4 regions of the Staphylococcus sp. IVB6181 genome follow, and region 4 is predicted to be linked to each of the others. Evidence: riboswitches for the same ligand, from Rfam matches in the RefSeq annotation. Region 4 holds a riboswitch; each other region holds the start of a gene.
The links. A riboswitch is a leader RNA that binds a small molecule or an ion and turns the genes downstream of it on or off. The one in region 4 is predicted to bind thiamine pyrophosphate.
Positions count from the first base shown of each region.

Region 1: it holds a riboswitch for thiamine pyrophosphate, as region 4 does, so the genes downstream of both, tenA (thiaminase II) here and MUA90_RS00950 (3-oxoacyl-ACP reductase) in region 4, are expected to answer to the same signal.
Region 2: it holds a riboswitch for thiamine pyrophosphate, as region 4 does, so the genes downstream of both, thiC (phosphomethylpyrimidine synthase ThiC) here and MUA90_RS00950 (3-oxoacyl-ACP reductase) in region 4, are expected to answer to the same signal.
Region 3: it holds a riboswitch for thiamine pyrophosphate, as region 4 does, so the genes downstream of both, MUA90_RS09695 (ECF transporter S component) here and MUA90_RS00950 (3-oxoacyl-ACP reductase) in region 4, are expected to answer to the same signal.

Region 1 is NZ_CP095096.1:997,730-1,002,948, forward strand. Features, by position in the region: gene ltrA (group II intron reverse transcriptase/maturase) at 1-615, shown strand, start outside; gene MUA90_RS04640 (hypothetical protein) at 815-964, shown strand; gene MUA90_RS13955 (LysM peptidoglycan-binding domain-containing protein) at 924-1,571, shown strand; TPP riboswitch at 1,708-1,806, shown strand; gene tenA (thiaminase II) at 1,881-2,567, shown strand; gene thiD (bifunctional hydroxymethylpyrimidine kinase/phosphomethylpyrimidine kinase) at 2,564-3,385, shown strand; gene thiM (hydroxyethylthiazole kinase) at 3,378-4,172, shown strand; gene thiE (thiamine phosphate synthase) at 4,174-4,812, shown strand; gene yidC (membrane protein insertase YidC) at 4,901-5,219, shown strand, end outside.
Region 2 is NZ_CP095096.1:2,106,025-2,111,243, reverse strand. Features, by position in the region: gene MUA90_RS10280 (peptide ABC transporter substrate-binding protein) at 1-1,183, shown strand, start outside; gene MUA90_RS10275 (MsnO8 family LLM class oxidoreductase) at 1,353-2,342, shown strand; gene MUA90_RS10270 (GNAT family N-acetyltransferase) at 2,366-2,977, shown strand; TPP riboswitch at 3,068-3,167, shown strand; gene thiC (phosphomethylpyrimidine synthase ThiC) at 3,327-5,072, shown strand; gene MUA90_RS10260 (hypothetical protein) at 5,146-5,219, opposite strand, start outside.
Region 3 is NZ_CP095096.1:1,992,472-1,997,690, reverse strand. Features, by position in the region: gene MUA90_RS09705 (energy-coupling factor transporter transmembrane component T family protein) at 1-736, opposite strand, end outside; gene MUA90_RS09700 (ABC transporter ATP-binding protein) at 729-2,138, opposite strand; gene MUA90_RS09695 (ECF transporter S component) at 2,151-2,726, opposite strand; TPP riboswitch at 2,831-2,932, opposite strand; gene auxA (lipoteichoic acid stability factor AuxA) at 3,170-4,465, shown strand; gene MUA90_RS09685 (class I SAM-dependent rRNA methyltransferase) at 4,597-5,219, shown strand, end outside.
Region 4 is NZ_CP095096.1:198,796-204,014, reverse strand. Features, by position in the region: gene MUA90_RS00965 (YbgA family protein) at 49-420, opposite strand; gene MUA90_RS00960 (YfcC family protein) at 458-1,873, opposite strand; gene MUA90_RS00955 (hypothetical protein) at 2,025-2,252, opposite strand; TPP riboswitch at 2,402-2,503, shown strand; gene MUA90_RS00950 (3-oxoacyl-ACP reductase) at 2,609-3,361, shown strand; gene MUA90_RS00945 (LLM class flavin-dependent oxidoreductase) at 3,375-4,679, shown strand; gene MUA90_RS00940 (poly(glycerol-phosphate) alpha-glucosyltransferase) at 4,720-5,219, opposite strand, start outside.

The DNA of each region.
Region 1 (5,219 bases), 800 kb from region 4:
GTGAGATACGCAGATGACTTCGTCATCTTTGTTAAATCAAAACGTGCCGGACAACGTGTTATGGAGAGTATCACAAACTTTATCGAAAAGGACCTGAAATTAACAGTGAATAAAGATAAAAGTAAGGTAGGCTCTCCCACACGTTTAAAGTTCTTGAGTTGTCTGATAACGAAAATAAATGGCACTTGTCGTTTCAGACCCACTATGGAAGCAAAAAGAAATTTAAAAGCCAAATTAAAGTGGGTCACAAGAAGAAATAGACCTGGCACATTTACTGAAATTATAACAGGAATCAACGCGATTACTAGAGGTTGGATAAACTATTTTGGCAGAGGTTTTGTTAAAGGATTTATCCGCGAAATGCAAGAGTGGTTGAACCATCGAATCAGACAACTTATTTTAAAGCGATGGAAGAAGGTCAAAACAAAATACAAAATGCTTCGAAAATACGGATTAGACCACAATGGTGCCATGCGTATTGCGAACTCAAGAAAGAAGTATTGGAGGCTTTCCAAAACGCATGAGGTTCATCATGCGCTTACAACAAATAGACTCTACAAGTGGGGTCTAGTACCACTAGCCCGACTCGCAGAGTCTGCTTACGCAAGATATTGAACCGCCGTGTACGGAACCGTACGCACGGTGGTGTGAGAGGACGAGTATTCAATTAATGATTACTCTCCTACTCGATTATAGATGTAATATATGAAACAAAATATATATGGTTGTAACCCACCTGAATTGAAAGAATGCTAGTATAAAGATAAGAAATTAATCTTATTAAACAAACACCTTATGGGAGGACATATATTACATGAAGAAATTACTAGTAGCATCAACAGCGGTGACAGCTGCTGCAGCAGTATTAGCAACAGGATTCCAAGCAAATGACGTACAAGCAAAATCATCTACACCGGCTGAACATGCGAAAAAAAGTAAAAGAAGCAGAAAAGTTTTTAAATGAAAAAGGTGAATACACTGTAGTTAAAGGTGACACTTTAAATAAAATCGCTAAAAAATTCGATGTTGAAGTTAAAGACTTAAAAAAATGGAACAAGAAAAAATCTGATCTTATCTTAGTTGACGAAAGCTTAAAAGTAAAAGAACCTAAGAAAACAGCTACAACTCAAACAGCTGTTCAATCTGAAGGCAACTACAACTATAATACACAAACAGTATCATATAATAACTACACTGAAGCGCAATCTAACAATGCGCCTGAACAATCATACAATGCACCGCAACAATCTTATAGTGCGCCTCAAGTTTCTTACAGCCAACCAACATACCATGGCGGCGGTTCTGTAAGATTAGCAAACGGCAACACTGCAGGTGCTCAAGGTTCTTACGCAGCAAGCCAAATGGCAGCACGTACTGGCGTATCAGCATCAGTTTGGGAACAAATCATTGCACGTGAATCAAATGGTCAAGTCAATGCATACAACCCATCAGGTGCTTCAGGTTTATTCCAAACAATGCCAGGTTGGGGTTCAACTTCAAGTGTTGACGATCAAATCAACTCAGCAGTCAGAGCATACAATGCACAAGGTTTAGGTGCTTGGGGCTTCTAATACTTCAATCACAATATTGAAATTAATTTCATAGAATATATAAAGCCGGGACAATCGTCTCGGCTTTTTTCGTCAATCATAAATATTGCAACGATGGAGCTGCTTTGATATGTTTAGTTTGTAAAGACAAATTTAATAAAACTGCTGGGGGCGCCGTAAAGGCTGAGATAGTAATACTAGACCCTTAAAACCTGATTTGGTTAATACCAACGTAGGAAAGTAGTAGCCATATAAAAGAACGCTATAATTCTAAAAGTATGAACTGCTTTTCTGTCTCAGGAAAGCAGTTTTTTTATGGAGGAATTAAAAGTGACATTTGCTGAAACATTAGAAAGAGATGCACAACCTATTATTGATGAAATTTATCACGATGGTTTCATTCAAGATTTACTGAAAGCACAAATAGATAAAGAAGCAATCAGACAATATCTAAGAGCAGATGCATCTTATTTAAGAGAGTTTGCTAATATCTATGCTTTATTAATTCCAAAAATGCCTGATTTAGAAAATGTGCGTTTCTTAGTTGATCAAATTCAATTTATCGTCAATGGTGAAGTGGAAGCACATGAGTTTATGGCAGAATATGTCGGCGAACCATACAACGAAATCGTTCAAGAGAAGGTTTGGCCGCCAAGCGGAGACCACTATATTAAACACATGTATTACAACGTTTATGCACATGAAAATGCGGCATATGCGATTGCGGCGATGGCACCTTGTCCATATGTCTACGCAGAAGTTGCCAAACGTGCAATGCAAGATGCTTCGCTGAACAAAGATTCTATCTTAGAAAAATGGTTTGAATTTTATCAAACTGAGATGGATCCGTTAATCGATGTTTTGAATCAGCTGATGAATACATTGACACAAAACATGACAGAACACGAAAAACAAGAAGTCAGAGATAATTATCTGCAAAGTACGGTCCATGAACGCAACTTCTTTAACATGGCCTATACAAGCGAAAAATGGGAATTTGGAGGAACAAGAGTATGAATAAACCGAAAATAGCATTAACAATTGCGGGTACAGATCCGACAGGCGGCGCAGGTGTCATGGCAGACTTGAAGTCATTTCATGCATGCGGCGTATACGGAATGGCAGCTATTACAAGTATCGTGGCACAAAATACTAAAGGCGTTCAGCATATTCATAACCTAGACATTACTTGGCTTAAAGAACAACTCGACAGTGTCTTTGATGATGAGTTGCCGCAAGCGATTAAAACAGGAATGATTGCGACTAAAGAAATGATGGAATTAATCCGCAGCTTTTTAGAGCAGCATCCTGACATTCCGTATGTCATTGATCCAGTAATGCTGGCAAAAAGCGGAGATGCTTTAATGGATGATCAAGGCAAACATGCACTCCAAAGCATATTATTGCCGCTGGCAGATGTTGCGACACCGAACTTGCCTGAAGCAGAAGAAATTGTCGGCTTCAAACTAGACAGTGAAGATGCAATTAAAAAAGCCGGAAAAGTCTTTATTGAAGATATCGGATGCAAAGGTGTTGTGATTAAAGGCGGACATATTGAAAATGATGCAATCGCAAAAGATTATCTATTCACTAAAGAAGGATTAGAGGTCTTTGAAAGTGAACGTTATGATACGAAGCATACACATGGTACAGGCTGCACATTCTCTGCAGTTATCGCAGCAGAATTAGCAAAAGGCAAATCTATTTACGATGCTGTGAAAAAAGCGAAAGACTTTATTGCTTTAAGTATTAAATATACACCTGAAATCGGCCAAGGCAGAGGTCCTGTGAACCATTTTGCTTATATGAAGAAAGTAGGTTTAGATGATGAGTAACGTTTTAGATAGAATCAGATCAGAACATCCATTAGTGATTTGTTTTACGAATGATGTCGTTAAGAACTTTACCGCAAATGGTCTGCTAAGCTTAGGAGCGAGTCCTGCTATGAGTGAAGCGCCGCAAGAAGCGAAAGATTTTTATCCGCATGCAGGTGCGGTATTGATTAATATTGGAACACTGACGAAAGATACAGAACATGCTATGTTAGCAGTAGGCAAAATTGCGAATGAAACAAACACACCTTTAGTCTTTGATCCAGTCGCAGTCGGCGCATCACAATATAGAAAAAATTTCTGCAAATATTTCTTGAAAAAGATTCGCCCTACAGTCATTAAAGGCAATGCTTCAGAAATTTTAACTTTAATTGATGATTCGACTACAATGAAAGGGACTGACAGTGACGAAAGTTTAGATGTAGTCAGCATTGCTGAGAAAGCACATGAACAGTACCAAACAGCGATTGTGTTAACAGGCGAAACAGATGTTATTGCACATAACAACAAAGTAATAAAACTCAATAACGGTTCACGCTTTTTAACACAAATTACGGGTGCAGGCTGCTTGTTAGGTGCTGTTGTGGGCGCATTCTTATTCAGAAATGAAAATCCTGACATTTATGATTTGGCAGAAGCGGTTTCTGTATATAATGTTGCGGCAGAACGTGCAGAACAATTGAGCGAAACAAAAGGGCCAGGTACTTTCTTAGTTCAATTTATTGATGCGTTATATCGTATTGATCATGATGCTGTGGTTCAAAACAGCAAAGTACAAGAGGTGCAATAAGATGTTTCAACCTGAAGATTTAAAAGTTTACTTTATTTGCGGGACACAAGATGTGCCTGAAGGCAAAACGATTGAAGAAGTACTTAAAGCAGCTTTAGAAGGCGGTATTACTTTATTCCAATTCAGAGAAAAAGGACCAAATGCGAAAACAGGAAAAGAAAAAACAGCGTTAGCACGCAAGCTTCAAGCATTATGTCATGACTATGATGTGCCGTTTATTGTCAATGATGATGTAGCATTAGCTGAAGCTATTGATGCAGATGGCATTCACGTTGGGCAAGATGATGCTTCTGTTGCTTCGTTTAAAAATCAATTCAATGGCAAAATTATCGGTTTAAGTGTAGGGAACGAAGCAGAATTGGCACAATCTGATTTGACAGATATTGATTATATCGGCGTTGGACCTATCTTTAAAACAGGTTCAAAAGCAGATGCCAGCGACCCTGTCGGTACAGAAATGATCGAGATTCTGCATAATGCTACACAAGGTGTGCCGATTGTTGCGATAGGCGGAATTTCGATGGAAAATGCTGCTCAAGTTGCCAAAACACATGCTCAAGGTGTTTCTGTGATTTCTGCCATTGCACAAAGTTCAGATATTCAAGCAACCGTCCAAAATTTCTTACAATATTTTAAATAATGCTGTTAATTTTATGTTTTTGTTTTCTACACCTCATAGAATGTGATAAAATTATTTTTATGTGAATAATACCAATAGAGGTGGAAAAATGAATAAAAAAGCATTATTGCCTTTGCTACTTGGGGTTATGGTGTTTCTTGCAGGGTGTGATTATTCTAAACCTGAGAACAGAACAGGTTTCTTCTATAATACATTTGTAAAAAACATGGATAACGTTATCCACTGGCTAGGCTCTAGTTTCAATAACGATTATGGATTAGCGATTATCGTCTTAGTTTTAGCAATCCGTATTATCGTTCTGCCATTCATGCTTTCTAACTATAAGAATAGTCATTTAATGCGTGAAAAAATGATTATCGCAAAACCAGATATGGATGCAGTAAAAGAAAAAGTTAAACGTGCACGTA
Region 2 (5,219 bases), 840 kb from region 4:
CTACACACTTCAAATTAAGCTGAACAAACCATTACCTTACTTTGATCAAATGCTCGCATTCGGAACATATATGCCGCAAAATGAAAAAGTAGCAAAAAAATATGGTAAAAAGTATGGGACAACTGCAGATAAAGCAGTTTACAACGGACCATTCGAATTAACAGATTGGAAAGTTGAAGACAAAATTCTAATGAAAAAGAACCCGAAATATTGGGACAAAAAAGCTGTTAAATTAGATAAAGTCAGCTACAAAGTGTTAAAAGACCAACAAGCAGGTGCATCTTTATATGATACTGGTTCTGTAGATAATGCAGGGATTACATCAGAGCAAGTAGAGAAATATAAAGACAGCCCGGCATTGTTCAAACGCCTGAAAGCATCTACTTTCTTCTTGAAATTAAATCAAAAAGAACAAAAAGAATTCCAAAACAAAGATATGCGTTACGCTATAGCCCAATCTATAGATAAAAAAGCGTATGTTGATAATGTGTTAGGCGATGGTTCAAAACCATTTGATGGCTTTACATCGAAGAAAACAGCAATCTTGCCTGATGGCAAAGATTACGCTGATATGGTTGAATCACCATTGAAATATAATCCGAAAGAAGCGAAAGCACATTTGGATAAAGCCAAAAAAGCACTTGGCAAAAATGAATTTACATTTACATTAAATACAGAAGATACCCCAAGTTCAAAAATTTCAGCCCAATTCATCAAATCACAAATTGAAAAGAACTTGCCAGGTGTGAATGTAAATATCAAACAATTACCGTTCAAACAAAGGGTAACAGCCGAATTAACAATGAACTACTCTATGTCTTTATCTGGTTGGGGACCTGACTATCCAGACCCAATGACGTATTTAGATACGATGACAACAGATAATGCTCAAAACAACACAGACTGGAGCAGCAAAAAATTCGATAGTATGTTAAAAGAAGCGAACGGTTCATTATTAAAACAACCAAAAAAACGTATCGATCATTTGAAAGATGCGGAAGAACTGATGTTAAGCGAAGCACCAGTCGCACCGATTTATCAGCAAGGTGCAGCAAGTTTGCGCAACCCTCAGCTGAAAGGTATTGTTTACCATGAAATCGGTGGAGAAACAACCTTAAAACATGCCTATATCGATAATAGTATCGATAGAGAAACAGGCAAGAAAAAGAAAGATAAAGAGTAATCAACAAAGGGATAAATTTTTCACAAAATAAGGGGATTTAAATATCGAAAACACGGTCGATTTAGGCCGTGTTTTCTTTTTTTCGTCATTATGGTGAAATCATAGTTTTTGACTTTCTCATCTTTGAGCCATAGCATGAATTTAAGAGCAGAGAATAGGAGAGGGTTACATGCTGCCGGTGAGTATATTAGATCAAACACCAATTACAAAAAAACAAACTTCAAAGGAAGCACTGCGTCAGACGGTAGAATTGGCACAACTTGCAGACGAATTGGGATATACCCGCTATTTAGTCGCAGAACATCATAATTTAAATGATGTCATCGGTACATCACCAGAAATTTTGACGATGCATTTATTGAATCAGACAAAGCACATGCGCATTGGATCAGGCGGTGTCATGCTGATGCATTATCATCCGTTGAAGGTGATAGAACAATTCCATTTGATTGACGAATTATCAAACCATCGTGCAGATTTAGCGGTGGGCAAAGCACCTGGCGGGTTCCCGAAAGTAACAGGTATATTGAAAGAAGATTTAAAAGAGCATGGACTTTCGTTTAATGAAAAGTTTGAGACTTTAAGAGGACTGAATACACAAAATTTCGACCCAGACTCAAAATATGCTGGACTTAAAACAGCTAAAAGAGACAGTACCCACCCAAGTGTTCCGATTTATTTGCTTGGGACGAGTTTAAATGCTGCGATTCAAGCAGCGGAAGCTAAAGTCGGTATTATATATGCATTTTTCATTAATTCGAGTCAAGAAGATTTAGAAGAAGCATTAAAAGCTTATAAATCTCGCTACCCTGAAGGAAGATTTATTGTCAGCGTACCTGTTATGATTACTACGAGAGACGGCAATCAATTACCGTTTCGTTTTTCTCAAAGACATTATGAGCTGATTTCAGAAGATGGCAGGCGTACGGTTTTGAATACAAAAGCACAAGTCGATGCATATCTTTCTGAAAGCAATGAAAAATTTGAAGTTGTTGAGAAACGTATGCATATTATGAGCGGAAATAAGGAAGAAGTAGTTAGCAAATTAGATGAAATTAATCGAAGCGGACTTATAGATGAATGGATGCTGCATATGCCGATTCCAAATCATAAGTTGAGAATGAACACAGTCAGACAATTAGCACCCGAGCACGTTTGATAGAAACAAAGGAGATTTTTGACGTGAACAACGCAATACAAATTACATCTGCAAGACCAGAATTTAAAGAGGCGGGCGCATTAAACTACATCGCTATCGGCAATTTATGCCATGTGATGGTAGGGAGCGATAATCAAGGTGTGATCGAACACTATATGCAAAAGCTTTACCAAATGAGAAAGAATCGTTTCAGTTATGAGCATACACTTGCCGCGATGATTGATGGACAAGTGGCAGGACTAATCACATGTATGCCGTACCGAGAATTAGAAAAAGCATTAGTACCGACGGTAGTGGAGATTGTAGCATTGAAGCGGATATTTGTTGTACCGCAGTTGATGATATATTACAAATCTATTTTCTCTTTAATCAACTTGAAAGAAGCAGAAGAAGATGAGTATCATGTTTCTATGTTGTCTGTATCTTCAGATTTTCAACGCCGCGGCGTAGGCCAAACGCTGTTGAAAGCAGCTGAAAACATAGCGAGAGAAAAAGGGTTTGATAAAATTTCACTGACGGTCAATCAATACAATGACAAAGCGAATGCTTTATATAAAAAGTTAGGCTATGAAAAGGTCGGGGAGACGACAGTAGTCAGAGTAACTTTGAATAAAATGAGAAAATATTTAAACTGAAATTCTACAATAAAAGGTGTTTAATACAAACTATCGCATTGACTTGTATATTAGATTGTTGAGTGTTAGTATAAAAATGTAAATTAAATATTTCATTGCTAGGGGTGCCCTATAGGCTGAAAGATATACAAATCAACCCTTTGAACCTGATCTAGTTAGTACTAGCGTAGGGAAGCGTACATAGACGATTAAGTAATCAAACGAATAAATACAAACATGCATGGTGTATGTTTGTATCAAGTTCAGTATGTATAAATCTTTGCGCATTCATAAATTTATGAATGCGTTTTCTTATTTGTCGTGTCTTAAGGTATACCTCCTAGCATTGAAGCAGGGAGGATTAATTTTTATGAAACAAGAAGCCATTGAATTAAAAAAAGGTTTTCCAGCAAGCAAACGTGTATTTAAGCAAGGGGCAGATGAGGATATTCGTGTGCCTTTCAGAGAAATCGAATTAAGCGATACAGTAACAGAGTACAGCACACAAAAGAATGCGCCATTAACGGTCTATGACACAGCAGGTGTCTATCATGAAGAAGGTTATGAAGTAGATGTGCAAAAAGGGATTCCGAAATTACGTACCGACTGGATTGATGCACGTGATGATATAGAAGCTTATGAAGGACGTAAAGTACAGTCGATTGATAACGGCTTTAAAAAAGAAGGCCATCATAAATTTGTAGAAACACCTTTCAATTATCAGCCTAAACGTGCAAAAGAAGGTAAACGCATTACTCAAATGCACTATGCAAAACAAGGTATCATCACAAAAGAAATGAAATTCGTAGCGGTACGTGAAGGGGTAGAACCTGAATTTGTCAGAGATGAAATTGCAAGAGGACGTGCGATTATTCCTAATAACGTCAACCACCCTGAATCAGAACCGATGATTATCGGTAAAAATTTCCAAGTGAAAATCAATGCGAATATCGGAAACTCAGCGGTGTCGTCATCAATTGAAGCAGAAATTGAAAAATTAGTGTGGGCGACACACTGGGGTGCAGATACAATTATGGATTTATCAACAGGTAAAAATATTCATGCGACACGTGAATATTTATTAAGAAACTCACCAGTTCCTGTCGGTACTGTACCGATTTATCAAGCGTTAGAAAAAGTGAATGGTGTTGCTGAAGATCTAACTTGGGAAATTTATCGCGACACTTTAATCGAACAAGCCGAACAAGGTGTCGATTACTTTACTATTCATGCAGGTGTCTTGCTTCGCTATGTACCGTTAACAGTTAATCGTTTAACAGGTATTGTCTCACGCGGCGGTTCCATCATGGCACAATGGTGTTTAGCACATCATGAAGAAAGCTTCTTATACGAACACTTCGATGATATCTGTGCCATTTTAAATCAATACGATATCGCAGTATCATTAGGAGATGGTTTACGCTCTGGTTCTATTTATGATGCGAATGATGAAAGCCAATTCTCTGAATTGAAAACATTAGGCGAATTGACTGATATTGCATGGAAACACGATGTTCAAGTTATGATTGAAGGACCAGGACATATCCCAATGCATAAAATTAAAGAAAACCAAGATCTAGCAGATTTCTATTGTAAAGAAGCACCATTCTATACATTAGGACCGCTTACAACTGATATCGCACCTGCATACGACCATATCACTTCAGCTATCGGTGCAGCACAAATAGCAAGCTACGGAACAGCTATGTTATGTTACGTGACACCTAAAGAACACTTAGGTTTGCCGAATAAAGATGATGTACGCGAAGGTGTTATCACTTATAAAATTGCAGCACATGCAGCAGACCTATCAAAAGGCCTTCCAGGTGCTTCTGATCGTGATGATGCAATTAGTAAAGCACGCTTTGAATTCCGCTGGATCGACCAATTCAATCTATCACTAGATCCTGAACGTGCGCGTGAATATCATGATGAAACTTTACCGAAAGAAGCAGCAAAAGTTGCACACTTCTGCAGTATGTGCGGCCCTAAATTCTGTTCAATGCGAATTTCTCATGATTTGCGTCAAAACCATTTTGATGAACAAGAAAGACAAGAAGCGATGAAAGAAAAAGCAAAAGACTTTGTAGAACAAGGCAGTCATATTTATCAATAAACTGACAATATAAGTCTAAAATTAATGAAAGCCGGTATTTGCTCAAATAGGGCAGATACCGGCTTGTTTTTAGTTACTTTATAGTATGAAATACAGCGATAAACAATGTACCGAGATAAAAAGTTAAACTCGCGTAAATCCAAAAGT
Region 3 (5,219 bases), 950 kb from region 4:
TGTTTAATATTGCGGCGAAGAGTAAGATAAAGATCAAGTCGCGATAACTAAATGGTGGGTAGTAATAATAAGTTCTCGGACCATCTTTAAATCCTTTTTTCTCCATCGCAACAGAGAGTTGATGTGCTTTTCGGATGTTTTGGCTTAATAGAGGAATCATCAAATGCTTGATGCGTTTAAAGCCTCTGTAATTGGATTTATCCACCATACGATAGCGCATCTTCAATGATTTTCTTAATTGTACAAATGAACTGATGATTAAAGGTACCATACGTATCGCTGCCATAAAGGCATAAGCGACTTTAGGTTTTACTTTTAAGTGCTGCATTAAACTGTAGAAGATCATCACAATTTGAGAAGTGAATGCCATCACAATTCCAAAGAAAGTTACAGTATCTGTACGCATTGATAAATGCAGACCTCTGACTAAACTTTCTGTCGTAATATGAATAAATCCTAACTTAAATAGCGTATGTGTACCATCACCATAGAAAATCATGAACAGTGCTGAGATGATACTGAATAGTATCGTATAAACTACAAATAGTGCTGTTATCTTAAACTTCATACCGCCAAAGATGAGTAAGAATAATAACATCAGAACGGTTAAATAAATCATCACATCAAAATTGTGTATAAAGATGACAAAGAAGAATAAGAAAATACCTAAACCTAATTTGGTAATGATATTGACTTCATCTACGAAGGTGAAATATTTTTTCCATGCTTCAAACATTGTCTTCACCTTCCATTTCAAAAAGCTCATCTTCACATAACATATGATCGCGCAACTCAATACGTCTTGTAGGGTAGCGTTCGATAATATGCGGATCGTGTGTAACCATTATAATGGTTTGTCCTTGTGCAACACGTTTTTGGAAAAGTGATAATAAATTAAATGTGTTGCGGCTGTCTAAACCAAACGTCGGCTCATCTAATAAGATAATATCAGCATGAGAGCTTAGCGCTGTTGCGACGCTTAATCGACGTTTTTGACCCATAGATAATTCGAACGGGTGATGTTCTTGAACAGCTTCTAAATTCAACATTTGTATCAGTTGTTTTGTTTCTGCTTCTGCATCAGGGCCGCTGAAGTTGATGAAAATCTCTTCATAAACTGAATTTGTGATAAATTGCAGTTCTGGATTTTGATAGACCAAGTACATATGCTGGGCAGCTTCTTTAATTTTGTGAAGCGGTTGGCCGTCATAGGACATGGCACCGCGATATTTAATCAGCTGCATCATCGATTCTAATAAAGTGGTTTTACCGGCACCGTTTTTACCGGTAATCGTAATCCACTCGCCATCACCAATTTCAAAGTCAGGGACTTGAATCAAGGTCTTTTTGCCTCTGATAATTTCACCCTCTGTATACTTAAAGCGTGCTTTTGAAGGTGCAGCAGCGTTTAAATTTGGTTGTGGTGCATGGTCCCAAGCTTTAGGGTGCCATACGCCGTATTCTGTCAATAAATCTTCATGCTGGTTCAATATTACCTCAGGTGTGTCATCAGCAATGATGTGGCCGCCATGGCCCATTAATATGACACGATCGACATGTTCCCAAATATGTTCTACTTTATGCTCAACGATGAGTACAGTTTGATCTTGCCACATCTCTTTGATTTTATTCCATAAATCCTCAGTCGCATCTACATCCAGCATAGCGGTCGGTTCATCCAAGAAGAGGGTATCTGCTTCTTGGAGTACCGTTTCAGCAATAGCTAATTTTTGTTTCATACCTCCGCTTAATTGAGACACGGTTTGTTTTGGACCTACTTCTAAATCTACAGATTCTAAAGCACGTTGAATTAACGCATCCATATCTTTACGCGGTACTTGTTTGTTTTCTAATACGAATGCTAATTCCTCATATACTTTAGGCATACAAAACTGTGTATCCGGGTCTTGGAAAATGACACCGCTGTTTAAATCTGCTTTTAAGTCATCATACTTCATAGGCAATTCAATCAAGTTCGGTACAATACCGCTTAATACATTAAGCAAAGTACTTTTGCCGCAGCCTGATGGACCTAAAAGCAAGACTTTTTGTTTGTCAGGTATTTCTATATTTAAACCATCAAAGATTTTATTTTGTGCATTTGGATATTTGAGTCGTAAATTTTGAGCAAATAACAAGATAATATCTCCTTACAAATTGTCGTAATCTTTTTTAGAAGCAGGGCGGAAGAGTTTGGTAACTCCGGTTTGATCCAGTGCTTTGACAAGATAGTATGGGAAAATCCCTGCTAATACAATACCGCTGATACAACGGAAGAACACATATAAGAATAAGTTCCATCCTGCAACTTCACCAAGATAACCATAGTAGAAGTCGATAGGGAAAGTAACAAGTGCAGCTGCTAAACCAGCAATGACTGCCACCATTAATTTGCGTGATTTATAACGGAAAATCGCAAAAATAATTTCACATGCTAAACCTTGAAGCAAGCCGTAAATAATTGTTGCAATATCAAAGCGTCCCATGACGATAGTTTCACCAGCACCCGCAGCAAATTCAGCGAGTAAAGCGACGCCTGCTTTAGGAATGATCAGGTAAGCAACAACAGCTGCAGCAAACCACATACCATAAGATAATTCTTCTAAGTGCAATCCAGTCACTTGCATCGCTTTGTATACAAGGTTCCAAATGTTGTAAATGATTGCAAAGATGACTGCGATTAACACAGTAACTAAGATATCTGAAAGTTTAAGCCCTTTAGACATAATGAATCAATTCCTCCTATAAAAATAAAAAACACGCAAACTTGTCTAGCAAGCAGCGTGAAACAGGCATCGGAACAAACCGGTACCACCCTCAATCGACAACCGGTTCATCTTCCGCACTTTCCTACGCTAGTCCAAGCTAGATCAGGTTCGAAGGGTTTGAAGCATGTGCTTCATCTCAGTTCGAAACACCCCTAGTGCATTTATTCATTTGATTTATAATAAATGTATGCTTTTTAGTACTAGATGTCAAGGTCATTTTGCGATTCATCCTTATAAGAACGGGTATTGAATTAAGATGACAAAAGATTAAATTTGTGTAAAAACAAAAGTAAAGGATTGAGTGTGCTGACCAATTCTAATATACTACCATAGAATGATTTACTATAATTTTTAAAGACACAACACGTCTGTTCATATATAATAACTATGAGGTGAAAAACATGTCGTATATAAAGAAGCACGCTGAGATCATTTTTAGTTTGATTATTGGCATTGTTTCACTTTTAATTGGCATCATTGTACTGCTCAATTTATCATTCATCCATAAACTTGCTAAGGGGAGCAAGGTTGACTTACATATTAATAATGTGTGGGATTTCATCAATGCATTCTTTATTGAAATTATCCGGATTATGAGTCAATTTATCGGCCATTTCCCTATCATCAGCGCCATCTTAATCATCTTATTCGGCGTTGCATTGCTTTGGATCGGCTATTTGTTATTTATCACGACAAAATATGATTATGATATTTCAATTTTCTTCCTTATAATAGGAATCTTTTTCTTCCTCATCACAATTGTCTTTATGACACAAGTCTACGGTTTCTTCGCAGTTATCTTTATTATCCCGTTCATTGTGCATATTGGCTATATTGTTTATAAGGACGAACTTAACAGCGACCATCAGAAGGAACATTATTTATGGATCATCTGTACGTATGGTATCAGTTATTTAATATCTCAGATTTCGTTATACGGAAGAATAGAGAGTCATGAAATTGCATTGATTGATATTTTAAGTGTCAATGCTTTCTTCTTAGTGATGTGGTGTTTAGGCCAAATGTCGATTTGGAACTTCTTATTCCTAAGACGTTCATTGCCTTTAACTAAAGCAGAACTTGGAGAAGAGATGGAATACTCTAGAACTGATAAAAATGGTGCAATCAGCCAAACGAAAGAACAATTGCGTGAAATTCAAGAACGTACCCAAGAATTCACACACCGTACACGCAGAAGCATTGACTTAGAGAAAATCAGAACAAAAAAAGATAAAATTAAAAAGACAATTAAAGATAAAATTGATTTGCAGGAAGACGATATTCCGAATTGGATGCGTCGACCGAAATGGATCAAACCAGGTATTGTAGAGTTAATTTGCGGAACGATTCTGTTCTTATTCACATTATTAGAATTGAACAACCGTAATGGATTATTTATGTCAGGCGATTGGGAATTGTCACAGACATCTTATGTTATTGAATGGGTGACTTTATTCCTATTGCTGCTTGTCATCATCGCTTATATTATTACAACATTGACGCATTTCTTACGCGGCAAACTGTACTATGCACAACTCTTCATGGTAAGTATCTTGTTCTTCAAATTACTTACTGAATTCGTGAACATTATGATTCATGGCTTATTATTATCAATTTTTATCACACCGATTTTATTTATAATGCTTGTTGCGGTAACCATTGCATTTATTATTCAATTAAGAACACCGGACCATTAACAACAAGCTGAAGTCGAGAAATCAAATAAAGATTTCTCGGCTTTTTTATTTTTTTAGTTGTTCTGTTTAGAAAGGGACTGTATTATACGTTAAGATGAAAGTAACTACACATAGAAGGCGGAATAATAATTATGAAGACAGCAATTTTAAATAAAGGCAAAGAACAAAAATATTTAAACCAGTATCCTTTAGTAGATGAAGAAGACATTTTTGAACATAGTCATTTAAAAGACGGGGATATTTTCCATATCATTACTGATGACGGCCGTTATATTGCTACGGCTTACGTAGGCCGTCAGCATAAAGGTCTTGGCTGGGTATTAAGTTATGATGCACAAGAAACAATCGATACTTCATTCTTTGAAGGTTTGTTTGAAGCGGCTTTAGATTACAGACAATATTATTTTGATATCGATGGTACAAATGCGTTTCGTCTATTCAACGCAGAAGGAGACGGTGTAGGCGGTTTGACAATCGACTATTATAATCGCCATTTATTGATTCAATGGTATTCAAAAGGTATTTATAAGTTCAGATATAATGTACTAGAAGCAATCAAAGCTGTGTTCCCGTATACATCTATTTTCGAAAAGACACGCTTTAAAGACAGTGATGTAAAAAGCGGCTTTGTGACAGGTGAAGCACCTGAATTCCCGATTGTCATCGAAGAAAACTTCACATTTTATAATGTTGATTTAGACGATGGACCTATGACAGGTATTTTCTTAGACCAAAAAGAAGTCAGAAAGAAATT
Region 4 (5,219 bases):
TAATAACCTGTACATTTGTGTAAATATTTATGACTGAATGAAAGATTGTCACCCTTTTTTCAAAAATGAGCTATTCAACAAGTAAGTACTATCGTATTTTTGTGCAAGATTTCTGATAAATCGCAGTAAATCTTCCTGTGTAGTTTGTCCTTGAAGATACTCTGATTTGAGTACTTTGTGCTGTGCTTTTTCTTTTTCATCCGCAGTCTTCTTAAAGTATCCCCACATATGATCAGATGTATTGATGACAGACCCTGAGGTCGGTGTTATAGCTAAAGCAGCTGTGATCAAATTGTCTAATTCCGCTTCACTGATATTTTCTTTCATCTTATCGCGAATCAGCTGATACTGCTTTTGACTGTGCCACATGACTTCATATTTGTAGGTGCGCCACAGCTTTTCTTTTGTATATTGACTCACTATCTATGCTCCTCTTCTATCGTTCGTTTTCTCTTTACTAATAGCCGACAAGCAACGCAATCGACATCGCGACGGCACAAATAATACCCCAAAGCAAAATCAGTTTCCACGCAAATTTGAGCCATTGTATATATGAAATCTTCGCGACTGCCAACGCTCCCATCAAAATAGCAGAAGTCGGGAATAAGACGTTGCTGATGGAATCACCGTACTGGAATGCTAAAACGGTCAGCTGTCGGTTAATATCCAGCAAATCAGAAATCGGAACCATCAATGGCATCGTTGTCAGTGCTTGGCCTGAACCTGACGGAATAAAGAAGTTTAAGAAGAATTGGAAAATAAACATGACAATAATCACAATAGATGACGGGACATCATTGAGCAAGGTTGTCATAGCGTGAATAATCGTATCAATAATCTTCCCTTGTTCTAAAATCACGACAATCCCTTTCGCAAATCCTACAATCATCGCTCCGAATAAAATGTCTTTCATGCCTTCAATCATTGCATCGAATGTGCCATTCAAGCCTAATCCGCTGATCAGTCCGGCAATTAAACCTGCCAGTACAAAATTGGCACTCATTTGATTAAAGCTCCATTCATACGTAAAGATACCATAGACATTAAAAATAATCGCAAAGATAATCATTAATAAAGCGAGTGCTTGTCGTTTGGTAAAGCGGCCATAATCTACTGCTTCATGACTGTTGCCTTCAGATTGTTCAAGTTCATAGACAATACTTTTCTTTGGATTGCGTTTTACTTTACGTGCATACAACATGACGCATGTAATTGCGGCGGCCAGTATGAATAAGTAAATAATTGAACGTAAACCCCAACCTGAGAACATCGGTAATTCTGCGACAGTTTGAGCCACTCCGACCGTAAATGGATTAAGCATACCGCCGATAAATCCGCTTGCAGCACCCAATATGACCATCGCTGCACCTGTCATCGCATCATAACCTAACGTACGTGCAATCAAGACACCGATCGGCACAAAAATAATCGTTTCTTCGGCTAAACCTATAGAGAAACCTAATACCGAGAAGCCAATCATGGTTAAAGGAATCATCAAAATTTTTGAAGAACCTAAAACTTGAATCGCACGGTTAATGCCGTTTTCAAACGCACCTGTTCGATGTACAATTCCAAATGCACCGCCGACTAAGAAGATGTAAAAGACAATCTCTCCACCAGTCAATAACCCTTCAGGTACTGCTCTGAACAAATCCAAAAAGCCGACACCATGCTGTGCAATTTCATGATAAGACCCCGGGACCACTAAAGTCTGGCCGCCCTTATCTACACGTTTGTATTCACCTGCCGGAATAACGTAAGTTAACACGCAAGCCACCGCAATAATCATCATTAATAATGCATAGGTGTGCGGTGTCTTCAGTTTGAATTTAGACGTTTGATCCTCTGAATGCTTCTGTCCCTTTTCTTTCATACACATTCCCCCAACTCAGTTATTATCTGAATTTTCTTATTTTAAATTATATAACCTAATCCATCAGGAATAGTCGTATTAATTTTTAGGAACAGTCGTGCGCCATTACATATAAAAACTGACCGTTGTATTTTCGGTCAGCTTTTTTTCCTTATTTTTGGTTGTCTGAAGTTGTCGTTTCTTCTGTAGTTTGTGTCTCAGATTTTGTTTCATTTTCGACACGCTGTGTTTCATTTTGAGCTTTTGCTTCTTGTTGTTTTTGTGCTTCCCATTTAGCTTCTTTTTCTTGTTGTCTTATTTTACGCTGCTTTTCTTCACGTACTGCGAACACAATAAAGATAATTGCTAATAAAGGGAATGACATACCTAACCAGAACATTCCACTCACTCCAATTCTGCAGGGTTATCCCATATTTTTTATTCCATTTCATCATAACATTTCTGTTCATGCTTTTTTACTATTTGAAACAAAACCACACTTTCTTGACACGTTATATGAAACTCGATACATTGAGTGTAATGACAAGAATAATGCACTAGGGGCGTTTTAAAACTGAGATGAGGCCTTGCCTCAGACCCTTTGAACCTGATCTAGCTGAAACTAGCGTAGGAAAGTGTGAGATAGCGGCAAATGTAGTATGTCTTATAATAGGATTTTGTCTCGCTCTTTTACGCACAGCTGTTTTGCAGGTGTGTATTTTTTTATGTCTAATTTCATAAAGGGAGCGAATGATTATGGCAAGAACAATATTAGTAACAGGCGGCGGACGCGGCTTAGGTGCAGCGATCAGCCGTACTTTAGGCACACAAGGTTTTAATGTCATCATTAACTACAATCAAAGCGAAGCAGCAGCAAAAGCACTCGCAGAAGAAATCGGTAATGAACGTGCCGTCGCAATTCAAGCAGATGTCACAAAGCGTGAAGATGTAGAACGCTTAGTACAAGAAGGTACGAAAGCTTTCGGTCAAATTGACGGCGTTGTCAATAATGCATTAATCGGATTCAAATTTGATCCGACTGCCCAAAAAGCATTCAAAGATATGGATTGGGAAGACTATCAAACACAAATCGACGGCACTTTAAAAGCTGCGTTCAATGTCGTTCAAAGTGTCATCCCTCAATTTATGGAACGCCAACGCGGTACTGTCGTATCTATCGGTACTAATTTATATCAAAACCCAGTTGTTCCTTATCACGAATATACAACTGCAAAAGCTGCCTTAATCGGTTTTACGCGCAATATCGCCGCTGAATTAGGCCAATACGGTATCAATGCGAATGTAGTATCCGGCGGTTTGCTTAAAACTACCGATGCAAGTTCCGCAACAACACCAGAAGTCTTTGATTTAATTGCTCAAACTACACCACTGCGCAAAGTAACGACACCGCAAGATGTCGCAAATATGGTGGCGTATTTAGTTTCAAAACAAGCAGACGGTATTACAGGACAAAACATTACAGTCGATGGCGGCTTAACAATGAACTAAGAGGTGAAACAACATGCCTGTACCAAAAGAGAGACAGTTGCATATAGGCGTATTATTATATGGTACTGGCCATCATCAGGCAACTTGGTTAATGCCTGATTCCAGTATTGAACAAATCGGAACCATCCAATATTATCAAACACTCGCACAAATCGCAGAGCGCGGTTATTTCGATGCTGTTTTCTTTGCGGATAATCAATCTTTTCCCGCAAATAACGACACAACCATGCCCGCATTCTGGTTTGACCCTATCGTCAACTTAACAGCGATATCACAAGTCACAAAACATGTTGGTTTGGTGTCTACTATTTCCAGTACGTTCTCTAATCCTTACACTGCCGCAAGGCAGCTTTTAAGTTTGGACCATATAACTAACGGACGTGTAGGTTGGAACTTAGTCACATCCATGACAGATATCGAAGCACAAAATCACAGTATGGAAGGACTTCCGAATCACGCTGAACGTTATGCGGTCGCAGATGAATTCGCAGAAGTAATGAATCAATTATTCGAATCTTGGTCTGTGAATGACTTTAAACATGACCGCACAAACAATCAGCTGATTGACGCTGAACACATTCAACCATTCCAGCATAAAGGCGACAATTTCCAAGTACGCGGCCCGCTATCTACACCAAGCAGTCCTCAGGGCAAACCCGTTGCCATGCAAGCAGGTGCCTCTAAACAAGGTGTCGCTTTAGCTGTGAAATATGCGGATGCTGTTTATTCTGTGTCATGGAATATCCAACAAGCAAAGCAGTTCAGACAACGTTTAGATGATGAAATTAAGACCTCTGGACAGACTGACCGCGAACTTAAAGTATTCCCAGGTCTTGTGACTTATGTCGCTGAAACACGTGAAGCAGCACTTGCGAAGAAAGCTGAATTAGACAACCTGCTTCCTATTGAAACAGCATTAAATCAACTCAGCTTCTTTGTTCAACAAGATTGTTCTAAATGGGCATTAGATGAGAAAGTACCAGAACTGCCCCCTGTTTCAGAATTTACAGGACCTGTCGGAAGATATGAAACAGTCTTAGAAATCATCCGCGATACAGATCCGACCGTACGTGAATTGCTCGGCTACCTTAATGCAGGCGGCGGTCATCTCACACTGATCGGTACACCAAAAGAAATCGTCGATGAAATGGAACACTGGTTCAACGAAGGTGTCGCAGATGGCTTCAATCTCATGCCTCCAACTCTGCCAGGAAGCTTAGAAGATTTCGTCAATCTCATTGTTCCAGAACTGCAAAAGCGCGGAATCTACCGTACATCATATGAAGGACATACGTTCAGAGAACATTTAGGAGTTTAATAAATAGGCCATGCCTCCCTGTGAAGCATGGCCTATCGTATTATTCATTCTCTTTAAATACTTTTTGATATTGAACGTAACCTGAAATATAGTGCTCAATGTCATCAATTCTGACACGGTAACCATGATGTTTGATAAAGAATGAACCTAGGATACGTTTTGGGTTCTTAAAATACATTGCTAGTTCAGGATAGAAATAACCTGTTCGCTGGTAATCTGCACGGGTATGAATGGTTTCCATGAGTGCATCTACATTGATGAGTTGGTCGACAAGTGTTCCATATCCATTTTCTCTTGCTTTTCTAATAATATGATACGTCGCCATCAGCATCTCTAAGAAAGTCGGGAACGTTGTAATACGATGTTTGATAAAGTCTAGATAGCTGGAAACATTTCTGATTCCGAACTCAATATATTCTTTTTTAGGGTCTATTTGAATTAATTCATTCGTACAATAACCTAACCAATGGTCATGGTTCTTCCAGTAATTCATTTTAATAAATCGATCAAACATACTTCTTACAGTATCTAACCATTTTT